DNA from 3 places in the Duganella sp. GW821-FHT07G03 genome. Region 3 is predicted to be linked to each of the others. Evidence: predicted binding sites of a transcription regulator. Region 3 holds the regulator's gene; each other region holds the start of a gene.

Region 1 (4,161 bases), on a different contig from region 3:
GGCAGGATCCGGCCTGGAAGCGCCAGACCGTCAGCCTGCGCTAGAACTGATACCTTGCGCTGGCGCCCAGCAGCCAGTTGCGTCCCGGCGCCGCTTCGTAATAGCGTTTGTTGGTGTCGCCGACGATCAGTGAACCGATGTACTGCTTGTCCAGCAGGTTGTTCAGGCGCGCAAACTGCTTGAAGCGCCAGCCTCGCCACTGCTGGCTGGCGCCGACGCGCGCATTGAGCACGCCATAGCCGGGCGCCGGTTGATCGGCGTTGGCGTCCTCCGCGTGGATTTTGCCACTGGCGACCGCTTCCAGCGCAGCGCTGTAGCGATCATCCGTGTCTTTCCATGCCAGCTCGCCGTATGCATTGGCATTGGGGATGCCGGGCAGCCGGCTGCCTTCCTGCACCGTCCCATAACCCCTGTCGTAGATCGCCCGCAAAGTGGTGAGCGCCAGCCGGGTGCTCAGGCCATTGGGCCATGATGAATCGAATGACAGCTCCATTCCCTGGCGCAGCGTGCTGCCGGCATTGCGATAGCTGGTGCGCCCGCCGCTGCTGTTGTCGACCACCAGTTCATCGCTGGTGCGGACCTGGAACAGGGCTGCGTTGATGCGGGTGCGCTCGTCCAGGCGGGCCTTGACGCCGGTTTCCAGATGCGTACTTTGCGCCGCCCGGAGGCCGAAGTTGAAACCGCCGCCAATACCTGAATAAAACAGCTCGTTCAGCGTTGGCGTTTCGAAACCGCGTGCGGCGCTGGCGTACACGTTGAATGCCGGCGACCAGTGGTACAACACCCCCAGCACCGGCGTGGTGTGGCTGTAATGGAGGCCGCCGCTGTCGTTGCCGTTGCTGAGGAAGCGATCGTCGACCGAGAATCTGACGCTGCTATGGCGCAGGCCAGCGCTCAGCATCCATGCGCCGGATTGCCACTCGGCCTGCAGGTAGGGGTCAAGATTGGATACCTTGTCGCTCTCGTCGCGCCGCAGCGCGCCTTTCACTCCGAACTGGGTGCCGACGAAGTTTTCAAAGCCTTTGCGGCCGTCGGTGGAGCGGCCGTATTCCACGCCCGCCGTGGTACTCAGCTTGCCGCCTGCAAGCTGGCTGGCGTGTAGCCAGCTCACATCCGCGCCATTGAAGTCGCGATCAAAATCGACCACGCCGCCGGAGTGCGTCAGCGACGCCTGGAAGGCCTTGGAGAACGCCTGGTACTGAACCACTTGTCGATTGCCGCCGTAGCTGGTCAGGCGCAGGCGGTCGTCGCCGAAGCGCTGTTCCCAGCTGGCGCCGATCTGCTGGTGGACTATGCTTTTGCGGGTGTTGTAACGGTCGGCCAGCGTGCGTTTCGGCGTCTGGGTATCGGTGGCGTCGATTTCTCCCGCGCGCGGATCGCGCCGATAGCTGGTCCAGGTCACGCCCAGCGGATCCTGCGTATCGTCCTGGCGCAATGCGTTGGCGACGATGGTCAGCTTGGCGCTTGCCACTGGGACCAGTGTCAACTTGGCGAAGGCCTGCTCGCGGGTGGCGGCGCTGTGGGCGCGGTAGCCGTCGGTTTCGAAGCGCGACGCATCCAGCACATAGCCGATGCCCGCTTGCCTGCCTTGTGCGTTGACATCGGCCTTGCGGCTGCCGTAGCTGCCCGCTGTCAGCTTGGTCTCCAACGAGGGCGCGGCGTCGCCGTCGCGGGTGAACAGCTGAATGACGCCGCCGGAGTGATTGCCGTAGATCGCGGAGAATGGTCCGCGCAGCACTTCGATGCGTTCGGCGATATCGAGGTTGAAGGTGGCGGCCTGGCCCTGGCCGTCCGGCATGCTGGCCGGGATGCCGTCGGCGATCAGCCGCACGCCGCGCACGCCGAAGGCGGAACGGGCGCCAAAGCCGCGCGAAGAGATTTGCAGATCCTGCGCATAGTTCTGCCGGTTCTGGGCCACCAGGCCAGGCACCGCCGCCAGCGCCTCGGACGCGTTGACGCCAGGCTGGCTTGCATGTATGCGGTCGACATCGACGACGTCGATCGCGGCGGGCATCTCGAATATGGAATGGCCGACGCGGGTGGCGCTGACGACGACCACGTCGGGCGCTTCATCGGCCGTCGCCAGCGTCGCGGCGCCGGCCATGCACAGCGCGGCGGCCGCATGCAGTTTAAAAGGGTGGTGCTTCATGTGTTCTCCAGTCGGGCAGCCAGCAATATACCGCGCTCCGGGCCCCGCTGTATTTCAGGAATAGACAACTGTGTCAAAAGTGAACAGTTGTCACAGCATGGGAACGCGTATAGCCCTGTTTTCCCCGGTATTGCCGCTGGCACGATGCTTGCGAAAAGAAGGTGGCGTACTACTCCGCCGCATCAAGCGGTTCATAATCACAGCAGAAAGAGGATGACATGAATCTTGCAGACATCAGCAAACTGGGCGTCGCCAATCCCTTCAAACAGCGCTACGACAATTTCATCGGCGGTAAATTCGTTGCGCCGGTCAAGGGCGAATACTTCGGTAACATCACGCCGATCACCGGCCAGGTATTTTGCGAAGTGGCGCGCTCCACTGCCGAGGATATCGAGCTGGCGCTGGACGCCGCCCATGCCGCCAAAGACGCCTGGGGCAAGACCTCGCAAACCGAGCGCGCCAACATCCTGAACAAAATCGCCGACCGCATGGAGGCGAATCTGGCGCTGATCGCCACCGCCGAAACCATCGACAACGGTAAGCCTATCCGCGAAACCACCGCCGCCGACATCCCGCTGGCGATCGACCACTTCCGCTACTTCGCCGGTTGCATCCGCGCGCAGGAAGGCTCGGTCGCGCAGATCGACTCCGAGACCTATGCCTATCACTTCCACGAGCCGCTGGGCGTGGTCGGCCAGATCATCCCGTGGAACTTCCCTATCCTGATGGCGGTATGGAAGCTGGCGCCGGCGCTGGCCGCCGGTAACTGCGTGGTGTTGAAACCCGCCGAGCAGACGCCGGCGTCGATCATGGTGCTGATAGAGCTGATCGCCGACCTGCTGCCGCCCGGCGTACTGAATGTGGTGAACGGCTTTGGCCTGGAAGCAGGCAAGCCGCTGGCCTCTAACAAGCGCATCGCCAAGATCGCCTTCACGGGCGAGACGGGCACCGGCCGCCTGATCATGCAATATGCGGCGCAGAACCTGATTCCGGTCACGCTGGAATTGGGCGGCAAATCGCCGAACATCTTCTTCGCCGACGTGATGGACGCCGACGACGCCTTCTTCGACAAGTGCCTGGAAGGCTTTGCGATGTTCGCGCTGAACCAGGGCGAGGTGTGCACCTGCCCATCGCGCGTGCTGATCCAGGAATCGATCTACGAAAAGTTTATCGAACGCGCGCTGGCCCGCGTGGCCGCGATCAAGCAGGGCAATCCGCTGGACGCCAGCACCATGCTGGGCGCGCAGGCCTCGCAGGAGCAGCTGGAAAAAATCCTGTCATATATCGACATCGGCAAACAGGAGGGCGCGGAACTGCTGGCCGGCGGTGAACGCAATGTCCAGGCGGGCGACATGAAGGACGGCTACTACGTGCGTCCGACCGTGTTCAAGGGCGATAACAAGATGCGCATCTTCCAGGAAGAGATCTTCGGCCCGGTGGTGTCGGTGACGACGTTCAAGGATGAAGCGGATGCGCTGCGCATCGCCAACGATACGCTGTACGGCTTGGGCGCCGGCCTGTGGACCCGCGATGGATCGCGCGCCTTCCGTGTCGGCCGCGCGATCCAGGCTGGCCGTGTCTGGACCAATTGCTACCACCTCTATCCGGCCCATGCGGCGTTCGGCGGCTACAAGCAGTCGGGCATCGGTCGCGAGAACCACAAGATGATGCTGGACCATTACCAGCAGACCAAGAACCTGCTGGTCAGCTACAGCCCCAACGCCTTGGGCTTCTTCTAGCCATGAGCCACATCATCGCCCGTGTCATGGCCACGCCGGCGGCGTTCGAGTTGATCGCCGCGCTGCGTAGCCGTCACGGACCGCTGATGTTCTTCCAGTCCGGCGGCTGCTGCGACGGCAGCACGCCGATGTGTTATCCGGCGGGAGAGTTCAACATCAGCGATACCGATGTCTATCTCGGCAACCTGGATGGGGTGCCGTTCTACATGGGGTGTGAACAGTTCGAGTACTGGGAGCATACGCAGTTGATCATCGACGTCGTCGACGGCAACG
Region 2 (4,161 bases), on a different contig from region 3:
TTAGTGACTACCGTATCGAGGACTTTGCGCCTTCTCAGGCGCCGCCAAATAATCAGTCCTGGGTAGATAAGGATCACAGCACGGTGATCTATAATTTATCGTCCAACAGTTCGCTCGGAAGGTTGCCCGGTCCCCCACTCCGAAATGCAACGGTTTTCAGCGTTGGGCCGCCGCTGGCAGGCTAGTCTGCGACCAATCAGCAACCTCTTGTATTGTCTGATTGTTACCTTTGATTGGTGGGTATATAATAAATGTCACTGAAGTAATCTTTTGACGTAGGCCTCACCGTACCCGCCTCGCGCATACGAGAAAGAATTTGAATGAGCAGCAACCCTCCTCCGAGCGAAGCCAAGACTCAGGAATACGAATTCGAGCAAATGAATCTGCAGGTGGGCGGCAGGATTCAGTTCATCACCCACCGCACGATCAAGCCGATCCAGCACTTCTCCACGCTGATCGGCTGGGCCAAGGACGAGTACATGATCGTCAAGGTTCCGTTCGAGAATGGCGCACCGATCGCCCTCAACGACGGCGACAAGCTGACCATCCGCGTCTTTTCCGGCGTCAACGTGTGCTCCTTCTCCTGCGTGGTGCAACGGGTGTTTCCGCGTCCGCTGTTCTATGTCCACCTGTCGTTCCCGCAGTCCATCCAGGGCACCAGCCTGCGCGCGGCGATGCGGGTCAAGGTCGATATCCCGGCCCAGGTGTCTTCACCCGCCGGCACCAATTCCGTGTTCCTGGTGAACCTGAGCGTCTCCGGCGCGCTGATCGAATCGTCCAAGAAGCTGTCGGACGACGAAGCCCAGGTCGGCCTGTCGTTCTACCTGATCGCCCAGCCCGGCAACCGCCAGGTGCGCATCAATCCGAATGCCACCATCCGCAACATCAACGTGGTCAAGCCGGCCGCCGGCGACAAGCCCGAGGTGTTCACCTACGGCGTGCAGTTCATCGACCTGGACCCGGTCCACTACACGATGCTGCAAAACTTGACCTACGAGGCGCTGATCGCCGATCGCCAGAAGATCGTCTGATCCGCTCTGTGCAGGAACGAAAAAAAACCGGCCGAGGCCGGTTTTCTTCGTTCAGCACCTGAACATTAAGGCACTACGTTGTTCTTGGTCAGTGCTGCCGACGCTGCGGTGTTGGTGACGGTGGTGGTCACGTTCCAGCTGACGTTAGCCGCACCGGGGGCGATGGTCGGGGTGAAGGTGGCGGTCAAGCCGTCGATGTTTTTGCCGACGCCGGTGGCGAAGGTTTCAACGATCACGCCGTCGGTGACGGTGGCGCCGGAAACTTCCTTGGTCGGGGTGAAGGTCGGTACGCCTTTGGCGCCGGCGTTGCAACCGGTCAGGTCCCCTCCACCTTCCTGGGCACACAGCGACACCGCAGTCTTGATCGAATCGATCGCGCCCTGGGCATTGGCCATCTTGGCTTTCACGGTGTAGTCGCTGTACGCTGGAATCGCGACTGCGGCCAGAATACCGATGATGGCAACGACGATCATCAGTTCGATCAGGGTGAAGCCGGCCTGGGCTTGTTTCTTCATCATTTTCATGGATTTCATTTTCGACTCCTGGGGTGTGTTGAACATCAAAATTTGGTAGGACACTTAGCTATGAGCAATTGGTGTGCCAGCCTGTTTTTCGGGTCAAAAACCACAAAATATGCCAAAAACTGTCGCTTTGAGTCGCCCGGACTGCCGTTTTTTGTCAGTCGCGGGCCGCAATTTGTCAGCCAGGGTCGCCGTTGACAATTATTGTCAGGCGATGCGGAAGGCCATCTGGGTTCCGCTGAGGTCGATCACGTCGCCGTGATTCAAACGCTGGGCCTGCTTGCCCAGGGCGATGCCGTTCACCAGCGGCGGCTGCGCGCCTTCCTGGTGGGTGATGGTGTAGGCGTCGGGCTGGCGATGGATCACCACCACCTGCACGCCGGCGCGGCCGAGCGTGGTCTGCGGCTTGGTCAGTGCCATCTGCTTGCCGGCATTGTTGCCATTTAATACTTCGATTTGCGCCAGCACCGGCTCCGCCGCCATCATGGGCCGCACGCCGTCGGCGACGAACTCGACCTGGAACTTGGCCATTTTGATCACATCCTGGTGTTGCAGGAAGTGCTTGCCGATGCGGTGGCCATTGACGAAGGTGCCGTTGGTGCTGTGCAGGTCTTCCAGGAAGGAGTCGTCCAGGATGGTGACGATGACGGCGTGGTCGCCGCTAACGGCCGGATGCGCCAGCACGATGTCGTTGCGCGGGTGACGGCCGATGGTCATCCGCTCTTTGCTCAGTTGTACTTGCTGTTCTACCTGTCCATCCCGCGAGATGAGGATCTTCGCCAATCTGTTCTCCGATAAAAAAGGGGAGCCGAAGCTCCCCCATTATTCCACACTAAAGCAAGCTGTTATTACAGCATTGCTTTCAGCAGACGCGCCATTTCGGACGGGTTCTTGGTGACGGTGATGCCGCAAGCTTCCATGATTTCCAGTTTGGCTTGTGCGGTGTCAGCGCCGCCGGAGATCAGCGCGCCGGCGTGGCCCATGCGCTTGCCCGGAGGAGCGGTCACACCGGCGATGAAGCCGACGACCGGTTTTTTCATGTTGTCTTTGATCCAGTAAGCCGCGTTGGCTTCGTCTGGACCACCGATTTCGCCGATCATGATGACCGCGTCGGTATCAGGATCGTCGTTGAACATCTTCATGACGTCGATGTGCTTCAGACCGTTGATCGGGTCGCCGCCGATGCCGACTGCCGACGATTGGCCCAGGCCCAGTGCGGTCAGCTGACCGACTGCTTCATAGGTCAGGGTGCCCGAACGCGAAACCACGCCGATGCGGCCCTTGCGGTGGATGTGACCTGGCATGATGCCGATCTTGATTTCGTCAGGGGTGATCAGGCCTGGGCAGTTAGGGCCCAGCAGCAGGGTCTTCGAACCTGCTTTAGCCATGCGGTCCTTCAGGGCCATCATGTCGCGGACAGGAATGCCTTCGGTGATGCAAATGGCCAGGTCCAGTTCAGCTTCGACAGCTTCCCAGATCGCAGCGGCAGCGCCTGCTGGCGGTACGTAGATCACGGAAACGTTGGCGCCGGTTTCTTTTTTCGCTTCTGCAACGTTAGCGAAAATAGGAATGCCTTCGAAATCTTCGCCGGCTTTCTTCGGGTTCACGCCTGCCACGAAAGCATTTTTGCCGTTCGCGTAGTCGCGGCAACCGCGGGTGTGGAATTGACCGGTTTTGCCGGTAATACCTTGGGTAACGACTTTGGTATCTTTATTGATCAGAATGGACATGTTGATTCCTTAATTAAGCTTGACCGGCAGCGGCGGCGACTACGCTCTTCGCTGCATCTTCCATGGTGTCGGCTGCGATGATAGGCAGACCGGAATCGGCCAGCATCTTCTTGCCCAGGTCTTCGTTGGTGCCCTTCATGCGGACCACCAGCGGCACGTTCAGCGACACGGCCTTGACTGCGGTGATCACGCCTTCGGCGATCACGTCGCAACGCATGATGCCGCCGAAGATGTTGACCAGGATGGCTTTCAGGCCTGGGTTTTTCAACATGATCTTGAAGGCTTCGGTCACTTTCTCAGCCGTGGCGCCACCGCCTACGTCCAGGAAGTTGGCTGGCTCGCCGCCGAACAGCTTGATGGTGTCCATGGTGGCCATGGCCAGGCCGGCGCCGTTCACCAGGCAGCCGATGTTGCCGTCCAGGGAGATGTAGGCCAGGTCGAATTTCGATGCTTCGACTTCAGCTGGATCTTCTTCGTCCAGATCGCGGTAAGCGACGATTTCTGGTTGACGGAACAGCGAGTTGGCGTCGAAGTTGAACTTGGCGTCCAGAGCGATGACCTTGCCCGAACCGGTCAGGATCAGCGGGTTGATTTCGGCCAGCGACGAGTCGGTTTCCCAGTAGGCTTTGTACAGGCCTTGCAGGTTGGTGACGGCGTCGGCGATCGAAGCTTCCGGCACACCGATCTTGGCGGCGATGCCAGCGGCTTCAGCGTCGGTCAGGCCGATCGATGGGTCGATGGCGATCGAGTGCAGCAGTTCTGGGTGGGACTCGGCAACTTCTTCGATGTCCATGCCGCCTTCGGAGGAAGCCATCAGCACAACGCGCTGCGATACGCGGTCGGTGACCAGCGATACGTACAGTTCTTTCTTGATGTCCG
Region 3 (4,161 bases):
CGGACGCGGACAACTGACGATGCCGCCGCGCGCCGGCCATTGAGGAAACAATGATGATGAATGGAATGACGATGAAGAAACTGATACTCTCGGCGGCGATGTTGTTGATGGCGGCCGGTGTGGCCCACGCGGAAAAAGCCGATGCCAACAAGCCGACCAAGATCGATTACGACGACCTGCAAATCGACGACGTCAAGCAAATCAAGACGCTGATCGGCAATGTCGTGCTGACGCGCGGCACCTTGCTGATGAAGTCGCCGAAGGCGGTGGTGACCACCGATCCCGAAGGCTATAACTTCGTCGTGCTGACCAGCACGCCGGGCACGCTGTCGACCTTCCGCCAGAAGCGCGACGGCGCCGGCGACCAGTGGATCGAGGGTGAAGCCGAGCGCATCGAATACAGCGACAAGACCGACCTGGTCAAGCTGTTCTCGAAAGCCAGGGTGCGCCAGCTGGAAGGCCCGCGCATGACCAGCGAAGTCAACAGCGAGTTCATTTCCTACGACAGCCGCACCGAACATTTCGACGTCAAGAACAACGTCTCCGGCGTCAGCAAGCCGGGCGCCGGCCGCGGCACCATGGTGATCCAGCCGACCATCCGTCCGGCCGCGCCGGCGGCACCCGCACCGGCCGCATCGACGCCGCCGGCCACGGAGAAGTAAGCATGGAACCATCCTGCGGTAGCACCCTGATCGTGCGCGGCCTGCAAAAGACCTATGGCAAGCGCCAGGTCGTGCATGACGTGTCCCTGCAAGTCGAATGCGGCGAAGTGGTGGGCCTGCTCGGCCCCAACGGCGCCGGCAAGACCACCTCGTTCTACATGATCGTCGGCCTGGTGCCGTCGGACGCCGGCAGCATCGATATCAGCGGCACCGATATCTCCTCGCTGCCTATCCACCGCCGCGCCTCGCTCGGCTTGTCCTACCTGCCGCAGGAAGCGTCGGTGTTCCGCAAGCTGACGGTGGAAGAAAATATCCGCGCCGTCCTCGAAATCCAGAAAGTGGACGGCAAGCCTTTATCCAAGGCTGCCATTGATGAACGGCTCAATACCCTGCTGGCCGATTTGCAAATCGAAAAACTGCGCGAGAACCAGGCGCTGTCGCTGTCGGGCGGCGAGCGCCGCCGCGTGGAGATCGCGCGCGCACTGGCGACCAACCCGCGCTTCGTGCTGCTCGACGAACCATTCGCCGGGGTCGACCCGATCGCCGTGATTGAGATCCAGCGCATCGTGCGCTTCCTCAAGGAACGCGGCATCGGCGTCCTCATTACCGATCACAATGTGCGCGAGACGCTGGGCATCTGCGACCGCGCATATATCATCAACCAGGGCACGGTATTGGCTTCAGGCCGGCCAGACGACATCATCGCCAACGAATCGGTGCGTCGCGTGTATCTGGGTGAACACTTCCGCATGTAAAACCCATGAAACAGTCTTTGCAACTGCGCACGTCGCAGCACCTCGCGCTGACACCTCAGTTGCAGCAGTCGATCCGGCTGCTGCAGTTGTCGACGCTGGAGCTGCACCAGGAACTGGAACAGCTGCTGACCGATAATCCGCTGCTGGAGCGCCTCGACGACCCGCTGGACCGCTCGCTGCGGCTGCTGTCGGACGGCGCCATCAGCCAACAAGCCCCGGTCGGCGACGCGCCGCCCGAGGGCCCGCCCAACGCCCAGGAGGCGCCGGCCGCCGACGCCGACAACTACGACGGCCCGGCCGCCGACACCGAAAGCACCAGCAGCGACGCCGATGTCGACTGGAGCGACGCCGGCCGCAGCAAGGCGCCCGACGACGAGGACTCGCGGCCGCAACTGGAGGCCAGCCACTGCACCTTGCGCGAACACCTGATGGAGCAGATGCGGGTGACGGTGCTGGAGATGCGCGACCGCGCGCTGGTCGAGCTGATCATCGACGCGCTGGACGAAAACGGCTACCTCGAGGAATCGCTGGAAGAAATCCTGGCCCGCCTGCCGGAAGAACTGGAACTGGAGCTCGACGAATTGCAGACCGCCTTGTCGATGCTGCAAAGCTTCGATCCGATGGGCGTGGGCGCGCGCAACGCGTCCGAATGCCTGGCGCTGCAGATCAAGCGTCTGCCGGCGATTCCGATGGTCACGCGGCGCATGGCGCTGGCGATTGTTGAAAATCATTTGACCTGGTTTGCCCAGCGCGATTTCAACAAACTGAAGAAGGCGCTGCTGTGCGACGACGAAGATTTGCGCGAAGCACAAACCGTCATCCGCCAGTGCAATCCGCATCCGGGTTCGGCGTTCGCGTCGGACGTGTCGGACTACGTGGTGCCGGACGTGATCGTCAAAAAAGCGCGCAACGGCTGGCAAGTGAGCCTGAACAACGACGTCATGCCGCGCCTGCGCGTGAACGCCATGTACGCCAACCTGCTCAAGCAGGGAAAAGGCGAGGGCGCGATGGGCGCGCAGCTGCAGGAAGCGAAGTGGCTGATCAAGAATATGCGCCAGCGTTTCGACACGATTTTGCGCGTTGCACAAGCGATAGTAGAACGACAAAAGAACTTTTTCTCCCATGGCGCGGTTGCCATGCGCCCCCTTGTGCTTCGTGAAATTGCTGATACACTGGGTCTACACGAGAGCACTATTTCTCGTGTAACAACTCAAAAATATATGCTGACCCCGCATGGCATGTTTGAGTTGAAATATTTCTTTGGTAGCCATGTCGCCACCGAAGCGGGGGGGGAAGCAAGTTCGACGGCGATACGTGCACTCATCGTGCAATTGACAGGAGCAGAAGACCCGAAAAATCCTTTATCCGACAGTAAGATTGCGGACATGCTGGGAGAACAAGGCATGGTGATTGCGCGACGCACTGTTGCCAAATATCGCGAAGCGTTGAAGATCCCGCCAGTCAGTCTCCGTAAATCTTTGTAGTTACTTGGTTCCTGCGCGCCCGGCGGTAATGGGCTCCGCACTAACCGTAAGAAGCGACATTATCTTTAGGAGTGTGTATGAATCTCACCATCAGTGGACATCATCTCGAAGTGACCTCGGCCATCCGTGAATACGTGCAGAACAAGCTGGAACGCGTCACCCGCCACTTTGATCAAGTGATTGATATTGCTGTCATCCTGACTGTAGATAACCTCAAAGAGAAAGAGAAACGCCAGAAGGCTGAAATCAACCTGCGCATGTCGGGCAAGACCGTCTACGTGGAAAGCCTGTCGCAAGACCTGTACGCCGCCATCGATACCTTGATCGACAAGCTGGATCGGCAGGTCATGAAGTACAAAGCCAAGGTCCAAGAGCACGGCCACGATGCGATCAAGCATCTCCCGGATAGCTACGAACCCGCTGCCGCCGCCCTATAACAACGGCCCCGGCACCATCCAACTAAGGGCGCAGAGGCGCCCTTTTTTGCGCCCGCAGTAAAATAGGGTTTTCACCACGACCCTAGAGACTCCATGAGCGAATACGTCCACACCAGCGTCAGCAACGGAACCGGCTTCATCACGCTGGACCGGCCCAAGGCCTTGAACTCTTTGTCGCTGGCGATGGTGCGCGATATCACGGCGGCGCTGATGGCGTGGCGCGACGACAGCGGCGTGGCCGCCGTGGTCATCCGCAGCAGCAGCGAAAAGGCCTTCTGCGCCGGCGGCGACATCCGCTTCTTCTACGACGCCGGCCGCGCCACGCCGCAGGGCGGCAGCGCGTTGGTGGAGGATTTCTTCACCGAGGAATACGCGCTCAACCACCTGATCCATTTTTATCCCAAGCCCTACGTCGCGCTGATGGACGGCGTGGTCATGGGCGGCGGCATGGGCGTGGCGCAGGGCGGTCCTGATTGCCGCGTGCGCATCGTCACCGAGCGGACCAAGATGGCCATGCCGGAAGTGAACATCGGCCTGTTCCCGGATGTGGGCGGCAGCTATTTCCTGGCGCGCGCGCCGGGCAAGTTGGGCTGCTACCTGGGCGTCACCGGCGTCACCATCGGTGCGGCCGATGCGCTGCATGCGGGGCTGGCCGATCACTTTGTGCCGGGCAGCGACATGGCGGCGCTGTCGGCGCTGCTTGAGTCGACGCCGGGCGCGGGCTTGGCCGAGGCCATCGCGGCTTTCGCGGCGCCGTTCAGGGCCGCTGCCGGCGACAGCAAGCTGGCGGCCGAGCGCGCCGCTATCGACCGCCACTTCGGCG

The links. Region 3 encodes sigma-54, which starts transcription at its own class of promoters, with help from an activator protein. Its sites were predicted from a motif close to TGGCANGNAANCTGCTTT; they were not measured.
Region 1: the regulator sigma-54 is predicted to act here: its motif matches at 2,287-2,304, upstream of adh (aldehyde dehydrogenase).
Region 2: the regulator sigma-54 is predicted to act here: its motif matches at 1,653-1,670, upstream of AC07OK_RS04405 (pilin).

Annotation. Positions count from the first base shown of each region.
Region 1 covers NZ_JBWKQE010000046.1:2,314-6,474, reverse strand. Annotated here, with positions in the region: gene AC07OK_RS30420 (hypothetical protein) at 1-44, shown strand, start outside; gene AC07OK_RS30415 (TonB-dependent receptor family protein) at 41-2,149, opposite strand; gene adh (aldehyde dehydrogenase) at 2,368-3,888, shown strand; gene AC07OK_RS30405 (DUF779 domain-containing protein) at 3,891-4,161, shown strand, end outside.
Region 2 covers NZ_JBWKQE010000002.1:120,486-124,646, forward strand. Annotated here, with positions in the region: gene AC07OK_RS04400 (flagellar brake protein) at 321-1,031, shown strand; gene AC07OK_RS04405 (pilin) at 1,097-1,564, opposite strand; gene AC07OK_RS04410 (FHA domain-containing protein) at 1,760-2,335, opposite strand; gene sucD (succinate--CoA ligase subunit alpha) at 2,401-3,282, opposite strand; gene sucC (ADP-forming succinate--CoA ligase subunit beta) at 3,296-4,161, opposite strand, start outside.
Region 3 covers NZ_JBWKQE010000019.1:63,480-67,640, forward strand. Annotated here, with positions in the region: gene lptC (LPS export ABC transporter periplasmic protein LptC) at 1-43, shown strand, start outside; gene lptA (lipopolysaccharide transport periplasmic protein LptA) at 72-662, shown strand; gene lptB (LPS export ABC transporter ATP-binding protein) at 665-1,417, shown strand; gene AC07OK_RS21905 (RNA polymerase factor sigma-54) at 1,423-2,901, shown strand; gene hpf (ribosome hibernation-promoting factor, HPF/YfiA family) at 2,979-3,338, shown strand; gene AC07OK_RS21915 (enoyl-CoA hydratase/isomerase family protein) at 3,432-4,161, shown strand, end outside.